DNA from 3 places in the Mesobacillus sp. S13 genome. Region 1 is predicted to be linked to each of the others. Evidence: riboswitches for the same ligand, from Rfam matches in the RefSeq annotation. Region 1 holds a riboswitch; each other region holds the start of a gene.

What was found. A riboswitch is a leader RNA that binds a small molecule or an ion and turns the genes downstream of it on or off. The one in region 1 is predicted to bind cyclic di-GMP.
Region 2: it holds a riboswitch for cyclic di-GMP, as region 1 does, so the genes downstream of both, LGO15_RS19620 (DUF192 domain-containing protein) here and LGO15_RS04635 (anti-repressor SinI family protein) in region 1, are expected to answer to the same signal.
Region 3: it holds a riboswitch for cyclic di-GMP, as region 1 does, so the genes downstream of both, LGO15_RS21780 (OmpL47-type beta-barrel domain-containing protein) here and LGO15_RS04635 (anti-repressor SinI family protein) in region 1, are expected to answer to the same signal.

Annotation. Positions count from the first base shown of each region.
Region 1 is NZ_CP084622.1:904,654-907,933, forward strand. Features, by position in the region: gene LGO15_RS04620 (nitrous oxide reductase accessory protein NosL) at 30-674, opposite strand; gene LGO15_RS04625 (helix-turn-helix domain-containing protein) at 930-1,265, opposite strand; gene LGO15_RS04630 (hypothetical protein) at 1,491-1,679, shown strand; cyclic di-GMP riboswitch class I at 1,909-1,994, shown strand; gene LGO15_RS04635 (anti-repressor SinI family protein) at 2,024-2,152, shown strand; gene LGO15_RS04640 (helix-turn-helix domain-containing protein) at 2,253-2,573, opposite strand; gene treR (trehalose operon repressor) at 2,868-3,280, shown strand, end outside.
Region 2 is NZ_CP084622.1:3,839,869-3,843,148, forward strand. Features, by position in the region: gene LGO15_RS19610 (A24 family peptidase) at 1-495, opposite strand, end outside; gene LGO15_RS19615 (Flp family type IVb pilin) at 673-864, opposite strand; gene LGO15_RS19620 (DUF192 domain-containing protein) at 881-1,225, opposite strand; cyclic di-GMP riboswitch class I at 1,319-1,405, opposite strand; gene LGO15_RS19625 (SET domain-containing protein) at 1,820-2,203, shown strand; gene LGO15_RS19630 (PAS domain-containing sensor histidine kinase) at 2,425-3,280, opposite strand, start outside.
Region 3 is NZ_CP084622.1:4,255,268-4,258,547, forward strand. Features, by position in the region: gene LGO15_RS21780 (OmpL47-type beta-barrel domain-containing protein) at 1-1,826, opposite strand, end outside; cyclic di-GMP riboswitch class I at 1,902-1,998, opposite strand; gene LGO15_RS21785 (flagellin N-terminal helical domain-containing protein) at 2,152-2,919, opposite strand; gene csrA (carbon storage regulator CsrA) at 3,065-3,280, opposite strand, start outside.

The DNA of each region.
Region 1 (3,280 bases):
GAGCCTATTATTAAGTATAATTTCACAACTTAATGGCCACTTTCCTCTTCACTGTCGTCATGCATTTCACTGTCGCCATCCATATTACTATCCTTATCCATGCTATCGTTGTTCATCTTCATTTTTTTCATATAGCGTTCTTTTGCGATTTGGTCGATCTGCTCCCATGTTGCGGTAGCAGGGTTCTTGTCGTTGTTTTCTGAAATGAATTTTTCGGCACTTTCTGGATTCTTGAAGAATGCGTAGCCGTATTTCATAGGTGTTTTAAGATCTGCTTTTACTGGAATAGCGGAGTCGGCGTCAATCCATTCAGATGTAATGTAATCACGTACCCACTTTTCCTCGAATTCCACATCATCACGCCGTGCGATATTCAACAGACATCCGGAGTCGTCAAAGAATACATACTCGCCGTCTTTCGTTTTAGCCTGGGCTGTAAATACACCCATTGGGTCAGCTTCATCGTATACCTTCATATTGCAGAAGGCACAAACATCATCGGCACCAGGCTGATGAGGGCCATCACCATGGTCGTGATCATTCTCCTCGTGCTTCACTTCTGTTGCCGCAGTTTCCTGTCCGTCTTTCTGTTCGTTTTCGGCCGCTTCATCTCCGCAAGCAGTAACAATGATCATTAATAAGAATGCTATCATGACAGCAAATAGTTTCTTCATTCCATTCTCCTCCTTTGATCGAATTTAATCCTATCAAGGAGTTGTGATTAAAATACGAAAAAATAATGGGGAAAACGTGAGAAGTACTTTGTTTTTATGAATATTTTGTGACAGCTTTCTGGCATCGTAAATATGCCAGGTCACAGTGCATGGGGGAGTGACTATGTATTTTGTCGGCTCAAAAAAAGATAAGCGATACTATCGTGAAATATTTGGTCTAAAGAGCGATTTTAATTTGTATTTTAGTATATAAGCTTACTGTTTATTCCTGCTTTGAAACTTCATGAAATCCACATAATAAGCAAAGTCCTCTTTGCTTATTCCATTTTTTATGGCTTCATCAACGAGTCCAGCCCATTCCTCATCAACAGGCTTCTGGAAAGTTTTCGTATTTTGTTGTCCCATCAAATACTCAACACTTGTATCTAGATTGTCTGCGAGCCGGGAAAGCACCTGAAGTGAGGGATTACCCTGTATTCCCCTTTCAATGTAACTGAGATAGGATTTGGATACTTTCGCTTTTTCAGAGAGCTCACTAATTGAATACTTCTTCTTCAGCCTTAAGTTTTTTATTTTTTCGCCAACAGTCATATGGCAATCTCCTTTAAATTCATCTATTAATTCATTATAACGAACAAATTAGTTCTTTTAAAAATACAAGAAACTGAGATAAACGGAGTATTTTCTTAAAAAAGAACGATTTTTGTTCTTTTTTAAGAAAATTCGCCATATTTTAGACTTTTTCAAGATTGGTACAAATGAACTATACTTCAGTGGAATGAGGCAGTAAGCCACTTAAAAAGGAGGCAGGATGTCGTGTACAGAAAGAATTGTGATCGTTGCAATCGCCCTTCGTTTAGCAGCAGTGAGGCAGGAGAATGGATCTGCCCGATTTGCGGAAATGATTTAACGAGATATCCATTTTTTAATGCCATCAGTCTTGAAAAAGTGGCCATTATGTCGGACTGGAAAAAGCAAAAGTACAAAAAAATGGTCAACCCTTAAGTTTATGGGGGTAAAAAAATAAAAAGAGTTCAACAATTAGAGATATTATTTGACAAAAAGTCTTATCAAAATCATTGTAATTTTCAGAAAAATACTCTTACTAGCTATGATTTTGTAATCATTTGGAAGAAAAAAGAAAAAAACCTTCTATTGCAGGCGACAAATACTTACATGTTAAATATATAGAACACGGTACAATGACATTGGGACTTAAAAGTGAGTAAAAAGGTACAGAAAAAGGCAAACTTGTTGAAAAACTAGGACGCAAAGTCACGGATCTAAGGTGCAATGTACTATGATGGCCGGGCTGCCTGGAATACTAACTGTATTTTGGGGGGAAGAACTTGATTAAAGAGCAGGTAGTTTTCGAAGAACTGGATACAGAATGGATGCATCTTATAATGGAAGCATTAGAAATGGGAATTAACAAAGAAGAAATCAGGGAGTTTTTAACGCAGACGAAAAATAGCTGAGGAATTTATACATAGAGATTAGAAGTGCAATCGGGCAGCTCTTATGGAGGTGCTTTTTATTTTGCACAAAAAAGGACAGCCATCTTAGCCGTCCTGGATATCATTTATTATGAAGTCGCCATTTATTGAATTCAAGAAACTCCTTGAATTGATCCTTTGTGATCCCAGAATCCATTGCTTCTTTTACAAGATTGACCCAATCTGAATCCATGTTTTCTTTATCGGGTTGTTCATGAATGAGATGGTCCACTGGCACATTCAGTACTCCAGCGATCTTTTCTAAGAATTGGATTGAAGGATTTGTCTGAAGATTTCGCTCGAGTGAGCTCAAATATGATTTTGCCACGCCAGCTTGTTCTGCCAATTCGGATAAGGACATTCGTTTCTCTTGTCGAAGTTTTTTGACGCGTTCACCAATCACTGTTATCCACACACCTTATCAATTTATAGTTATATCATAACAAATCTGATAAAATAGTTCCATATTAAGAACACCTTATAGAACAATTATAACCAACACCAAGATTTTTTGGTTCACTTTTAGAAAAAAACTTATTGGGAAAAAACTCGCAGCTTTTATATCGGCGATTGCATTTGAAGTTGTAGAAGATTTTATGAAGTTTTTTTGAAAAAGACAAACACGATTGTCTATTGTATCCAAACGGACTTAAAAAAGGTAAAATGGTAGCAATCAGACAAGGTACGGTGATGTGTTATGCAAAAAAAATATTTATTGATCTATGAAGAAATTGCGAAACAGATCCAGGAAGGAGATTATCCAGCAAAAACGATTTTGCCATCTGAAAATGAATTTGCGGATATGTATCAAACTTCGAGGGAAACCATCCGCAAAGCACTGAATCTGCTTGCCCAAAATGGCTTCATCCAAAAAATCCGCGGCAAAGGTTCACTTGTCCTCGATTTGAAACGGCATCAGTTTCCGATCACCGGATTGATCAGTTTTAAAGAACTGGCAGAGAATATGGGTGGAAAGGCGAAAACGACAGTGGAGGATTTCACTCTCGAGCTGGCCGGCCAGGAAATCGCCAGGGAATTGAATGTTGGTAATGATGAGAAGGTCTGGAAGGTGAAAAGGGTCCGGCACATTGATGAAGAACGAGTGATCCT
Region 2 (3,280 bases), 1.9 Mb from region 1:
CACAATGGCGGCCAGAGTTCCAATCGCTATGGCCACCCCATATGGATAGGTCGTGTTCAAGGCTTCCTTATCAAGTCCAAGAGGAACCTTCATACCACTGCGCAGCCCGCCCAGAAACATGCCAATTTGTCTTAGCCTGTTTAGGACACCCTTTCTAAAAAACAGAATGATCAGCGCCATAATCCCTCCAGCAAACGCCATATAAACAGCCGCCGTCAATACAAATACAACTCCCTTTAAGCCGCCGACCACCGCAAGCAGTTTTACATCCCCAGCTCCCATTCCCCCAAGCAAATAAGGAATCAGCAAAATCGAGAAGCCAACTGCTGTGCCTGCAAGAGAAAAGCCAATGCCCTGGATTCCATCAAAGACCGAATGTAAAACCAGTCCCACCAGTAAAAAGGGAAATAAAACCTTGTTATAAATCTTCCGTTCTCTCAAATCAGTTATGACACAAATGACTATTAAGGCTATTAATAAAAAATCAACAAACATCGATTTACCTCATTTCAGTGAGGAGTTTTAAAAAAGCCTCACGTTTTTCAACGCGAGGCTGTTTATGCCTGTACCTCTGATTATAAAAATACTGAATTAACAAGTACCAATCGTATAGTAGATTATAAAATAAAGGCCATTTAAGGTTATTGTTAATCCAGCATTGTACTCTAGTAATTATGGAGTATTGTTCCCTGTTTCTGCGCCAGTTACTGCAGTAACGACATTTTGGAACATTTCAACAATCTCTCCGCGAAGCGTTACAAGTGCTCCAACAACCGCTACCGCAATAACTCCAAGTACCAAACCGTACTCAGTCATACCTTGTCCTTGCTCTTCTGTGAATAGTGCTTTCATTTTTGCTTTCATGTTTTATAACCCCTTTTCATTTAATTAGTTTGATAGAGTGACCGACTTTCGTTCCGGTATTCCGGATCGTACCTTCTGGAAGCTCGAAGACGGAATACGCACCTTTGCAGCGCTTTCCCATTTTCGCAGGCTCTAGTTGTTCTTCCGCGCCTACAATTTCAAAGTTCTCGTTGATGTAAAGAACATCGATGGAATAGTTCATAAAAAAGGTATGGATGGACCGGCAGGGTTGTATGTAGAGACCGTGACCGTCTGGCAAGCTGTCTGTCAGCATCAGCCCTTTGAATCTGCTGAAAAAGGTATCTGCTATTTTTACATTCGCTGCCAAAACTCTGCCGTTCGATTCGTTCACAAGCCTCACTTTGCTTTTCACCTCCGACTGTACAGAAATAAACCCCGCCTTTACCGAAAGGGGGGTTTCTGAATACATACTCCATGTAATTCACCCTGATCTTTCGGTAGCTGGCTGGCTTAGCAATAAATTGCCGTAGCCCCTATAGCTTTGCGTCGCTGGTTTTCACCAGGTTTGCCTTTATCGAGAACCAGTGTATATCCGACTGATCTCTTACCCACATCATAATTATAATCACTCTTCAACAAAATCCACCAAAATACCTGATTTTTCTAAAAATTCCAACACATCTTTCGACTCAGGAAAATCAAACTATTTTTCCGATAGGTAGTGCTTAAATCCCTATTCAGATAATTAACAATATTCACGAATGATTTACTACTATTAAAAAAGGTTTTTTCATGGATAATTCAGCACACTCCATTCGCCGTTTTATAGGTAGATTGATTTGTTTTCTGTTGATTTTTCTTTATCGAATAGGTCATAAACCACTGAATTTCTTGAAAAAAATATGAAATTTATAATAAGTTTGCATTTCTTTTAAAAAACCGTCATGCTTAAGGAGTGAGAAACAACAATGTAATAGAGCGAGCAGGTGAAAAAATGATTCAAGTTAAAACTTCTGAAATTAGCGATGGGGAATTCAATAGAGGAGTATTCGCAACTCGTGATATTGCAAAAGGCGAATTGATTCATGAGGCTCCCGTGCTATCCTATCCGAACGATCAGCATGTTCATATCGAGAAAACGGCGCTGGCGGATTATGCCTTTGAATATGGCATTAATCATTCTGCTATCCTTCTGGGATATGGTATGTTATTCAATCACTCATACGAGCCTAATGCAACGTATGAAATCAATTTCGACAATCACACATTTGATTTCTATGCCTATCGTGATATCAATGCTGGGGAAGAAATTTTCATTAATTATAATGGGGAAGAAGATAATAACGATCCATTATGGTTCAACAAAGAAGATGAATAAAAACAAAAAGCGCAAGCGCCTCGAACAGCCCCGACAAGCGCTGGAGGGCCGACCGGTGAAGTCGTTCTTTGACTTCATTGGGCGGACCGAAGTGACTCGAGGGGCTAGGCGCTGGAGCTGGATTAGGAATACCATATGTAGTTATCCATAACTAAATAATTATATAATTTCCTAAGAAACAACAAAGCGGCTTCCAATTCAGGAAGCCGCTTTTCATTTTCCTATGTCGCCAGGCACTCCAGTTCAACTACGACTGTCGTCCCTTGCCCTTCTTCACTGATGATTCTCATCGTACCATTATGCTCCTGAATGATTTTATTGCTGACAGTCAAGCCAAGTCCGATTCCTTTATCTTTTGTTGTATAAAAAGGCGTTCCGAGATATCTAAGGCGGTCTGATTCGATGCCTGTTCCCTCGTCAGAAATACTCACAATCACTTTCCCCTGACCATTCGGCTGAAGATCAATAATGATTTTTCCGCCTTCAGGCATGGATTCAATGGCGTTTTTCAGGAAGTTTAAAAATACCTGTTTTAGCTGGTGTGAATTGCAAGAAAGCATGACCAGCTGTTCCGGGTAATTTCTAATAATCTGGACATTATGCAGCAAGGCCTGCGGATGGATGATATTGATCGTGCTATCAAGGATTGATTTCAGGTCTTCTTGTACAAACTTAACGGCCTGAGGCTTCGCCAGTGACATAAACTCATTGACAATTGTATCGATCCTGTCGAGTTCATTCATGATGATGGCCAGATAATCTGCTTGCTTCTCTTTATCAAGACAAGTTTGCAATAGTTTCGAAAAGCCTTTCAATGAAGTCAACGGGTTGCGGATTTCATGTGCCACTCCTGCTGCCAGCTGTCCGGTGACCGAAAGCCTGTCCAGGTTCCTGATGGTGGCGTCCTGTTTGACCCGGTCGGTAATATTCCGGCCAACACTGACAAAGGACTCTATCTCTTTTTTCTCATTGTAAATCGGCGAAAAATTATATTCTGTGTAAACCGTATTTTGATTACAGGTCATGAACTTCTTCCGTAAAATCTGCGGCTCACCTGTTTCGATAATTTCCTCCAGC
Region 3 (3,280 bases), 1.5 Mb from region 1:
ATTTTTTCTCCATCAACAACCTGATAAACTTTGTAGCTTGCTGCATAGTCTACAGCATCCCACTGCAGCTTGATGTCATTACCACTCGAAATTGAATATGTTATATTTTCAGGAGCCGGCATCACATATCCGTCCAGGGTAACCTCTACTGGGCTGCCGATTTTTGATTCACCAAATCTGGAAGAATACGAATATACTTCATACTTGTATTGGCCAGCTTCCAAATTGCTATAAGAGATACTTGTACCAGAAACAAATCTTTTCAGGACTTTTTCTCCATCAAGAATCTGATATACATAATAGCTGTTGGCATATTCAGCCTTATCCCAGCTCAATGTGAAACTAGTTGGGTTGGTCACAGAATACTCTACATTGGTAGGTGGGGCAACATCTGGATGTTCAAGAGCAGTACTGATTTCAAGCCCTTCTTTTGATTCTCCGATTCGAGCATTATAAGCAAAGATTTCATAATGATAATTCCCTTCTGGGAGATTAGTGAAAGTTTTAGTTGTTCCTGTAATTGAATCTTTTAAAACCTTAACACCGTCTATGATTTGGTAGACATTATAATTGCTGGCATTGACAACAGAATCCCAAGTCAGGGTTAAATCATTACCATTTTTAACATTAACAGCACCATTTTGCGGTGCATCAAGTTCATATGTTTCCACTGTAACTGTTAACTTGGCACTATCTTCTGATTCACCAAAACGGTCGCTATATGAGTGGATTTCAAATTGATAGTCGCCACTCTCTTGTTTTTGATAGTTTATATAATTTCTTGTAACTGTATCCTTCAGCACTTTTTCTCCATCAACAATTTGATAGACTTTGTAGCTGTCGGCATAGTCAACTCGATCCCAGCTAATATAAATATCATTAAAGTTCTGCACTTTTGCAGTAGCATTAGGGGCCTGCATTACTACCGGACTAACCGTTAGTGAGATTTCACTGCCTTCTTGTGATTCACCAAAGCGGTCGCTGAAGGAATGAACGATATATTTGTAATCACCCTCAGGCTTATTCACTAACTTTATGTTTGTTGTTGTAACCGTTTCTTTTAATACCTTTTGTCCTTCTATTACCTGATAGACATTATAGCCTTTCGCAAAAGGAACACTGCTCCATTTTAAGGTTACATCCGTTCCGTTAGAAATAGTGAAAGTCGGATTATCCGGCTTTGTCATTACCGGGTGAATAAGTTCAACTGATATAGCATCTGTAAGCACCGATTCCCCGAAATAAGGGTTAGCTGCAGATACTGAATATGTATATGTGCCTGCTGCTGAGTTCGTAAACTTGTAACTATTTGAAGTCGTGGTCGTAAGCAGCTTATTTTCACCATTTTCCAAGACTTCAAAAATAGAATACTCTTGAGCATATTGAGATGATTTCCAATCAAGGACAATATCATTACCATTTTGGATTTTATAAGACAGATTTGCCGGGGCTTCCATTGAAGGATAAACAACATCCAAAGTTATCGGAGCCGATGGCCCAGATTCGAACTCACCGCTCAAAGTGGATATTGTATAGGTATAACTGCCTTCTGGAAGATCATTCAAGCTATAAATATTTGTTTTGGCCGTACCAAGCAATATCAACTGGCCTTCTTTAATTTCATAAACATTATAGCCAGTTGCTCCATATACAGTATTCCATGTGAGTTTTACATCTTCAGGGGATGGATTCACGTAAGCGAGATCCGTAGGGGGTAGCATACTGCTTGCATTGTTAGCGAATGCTGATCCAATTGGCAAAACCAATTGAGCGATTAGCAGCATAACTACTACTAGAGACGGGAATTTAAATAATCTCTTAAACATATTTCTCTCCTTTTGCGAAAAAAGGGCAAACAAAAAGACCTTAACAAGGTCCATAGAAAATACGCTATGTATCCTTGTGGCAACCGGCTGCCATCCACCAAAATAACTAGTAAGGTAGAACAGGCCCGTGGCTTTGCGTCCTATAGTTTCCCATAGTTTGCCTTTTTCACTTGTATTTCACTTTATCATAATACAATAGACCCAATATTAAAAGGTATTTATACCCATAAGTTTTATTTTTAAGAAATTTATAAGAAGTTACTCTTCAATTATTAATCAACAGAAAAAGAGGTTTGTCCATTGGACAAACCTCATAAGTTTAAAATTAACGAAGAAGTTGAAGAACTCCCTGCGGCTGTTGGTTAGCTTGAGCAAGCATAGCTTGAGAAGCTTGAGCAAGGATAGAGTTCTTAGTTTGGTTCATCATCTCTTTTGCCATATCAACGTCTCGGATACGTGATTCTGCAGAAGTTAAGTTTTCTGCAGTAGTGTTTAGGTTATTGATAGTGTGCTCTAATCGATTCTGATGCGCACCGAAAGTGGACCTTGCAGTATTGATAGTATCAATAGAAGTTTCAATGGCTGATGTAGCAGAGGCAGATGATAAAGTTTGTGCTGCAACAGTGAGACCTACTGCAAATACATCGGTGTCATCATCACTAATTACAATATCAATCGTACCAGCAAATACGTTAGTTCCATTAAACTCTGTATCAGAAATGATCTTATCAATTTGAGTTCCCAATTGGGTCATTTCAAGATCGAGGTTCGCAATATCTTCAGTGTTGTATGTGCCGTTAGCTTTCTGTACTGATAATTCTTTCAAACGTACTAGCATGTCACTAACTTCGTTCAATGCACCTTCAGCAGTTTGGATGTAAGAAATACCATCTTGAGCATTCTTAGAAGCTTGTTCTAATCCACGAACCTGACCGCGCATTTTTTCAGAGATGGATAGACCAGCTGCATCATCAGCTGCACGATTGATACGAAGACCTGAAGATAGCTTTTCCATCGACTTCATTTGAGCGTTGTTAGCATTACCTAACTGGCGGTGCGTGTTTAACGCTGCGATATTGTGGTTGATTCTCATTATTTTTTTCCTCCTTGAATGTTTGGTCCACATCCATGTGAACCGAAATGATTAGCTCAGGGAAATAATGTCGGCCGCCCATTTCCCTTTACACTATTATTATCGTCGAACAAATATATTTGTTTAATAGTTTTTAAATCTTTTTTTATTTTTGTGCCTTAAAATTAATAATCAGGTTAGAAATGTCTTTAGAAGCTTGCTGGTTTTCCTCCTGAATTAATTCAAGAATTTCTTTACGAAATATTTCTATATTTCTGGGGGCTTTTATACCTAGTTTAACTTGATCATTTTTTGAGGAAATCACTGTTATTTCAATGTCCTCTCCAATTTTAATGCTTTCCCCATTCTTCCTAGTCAATAC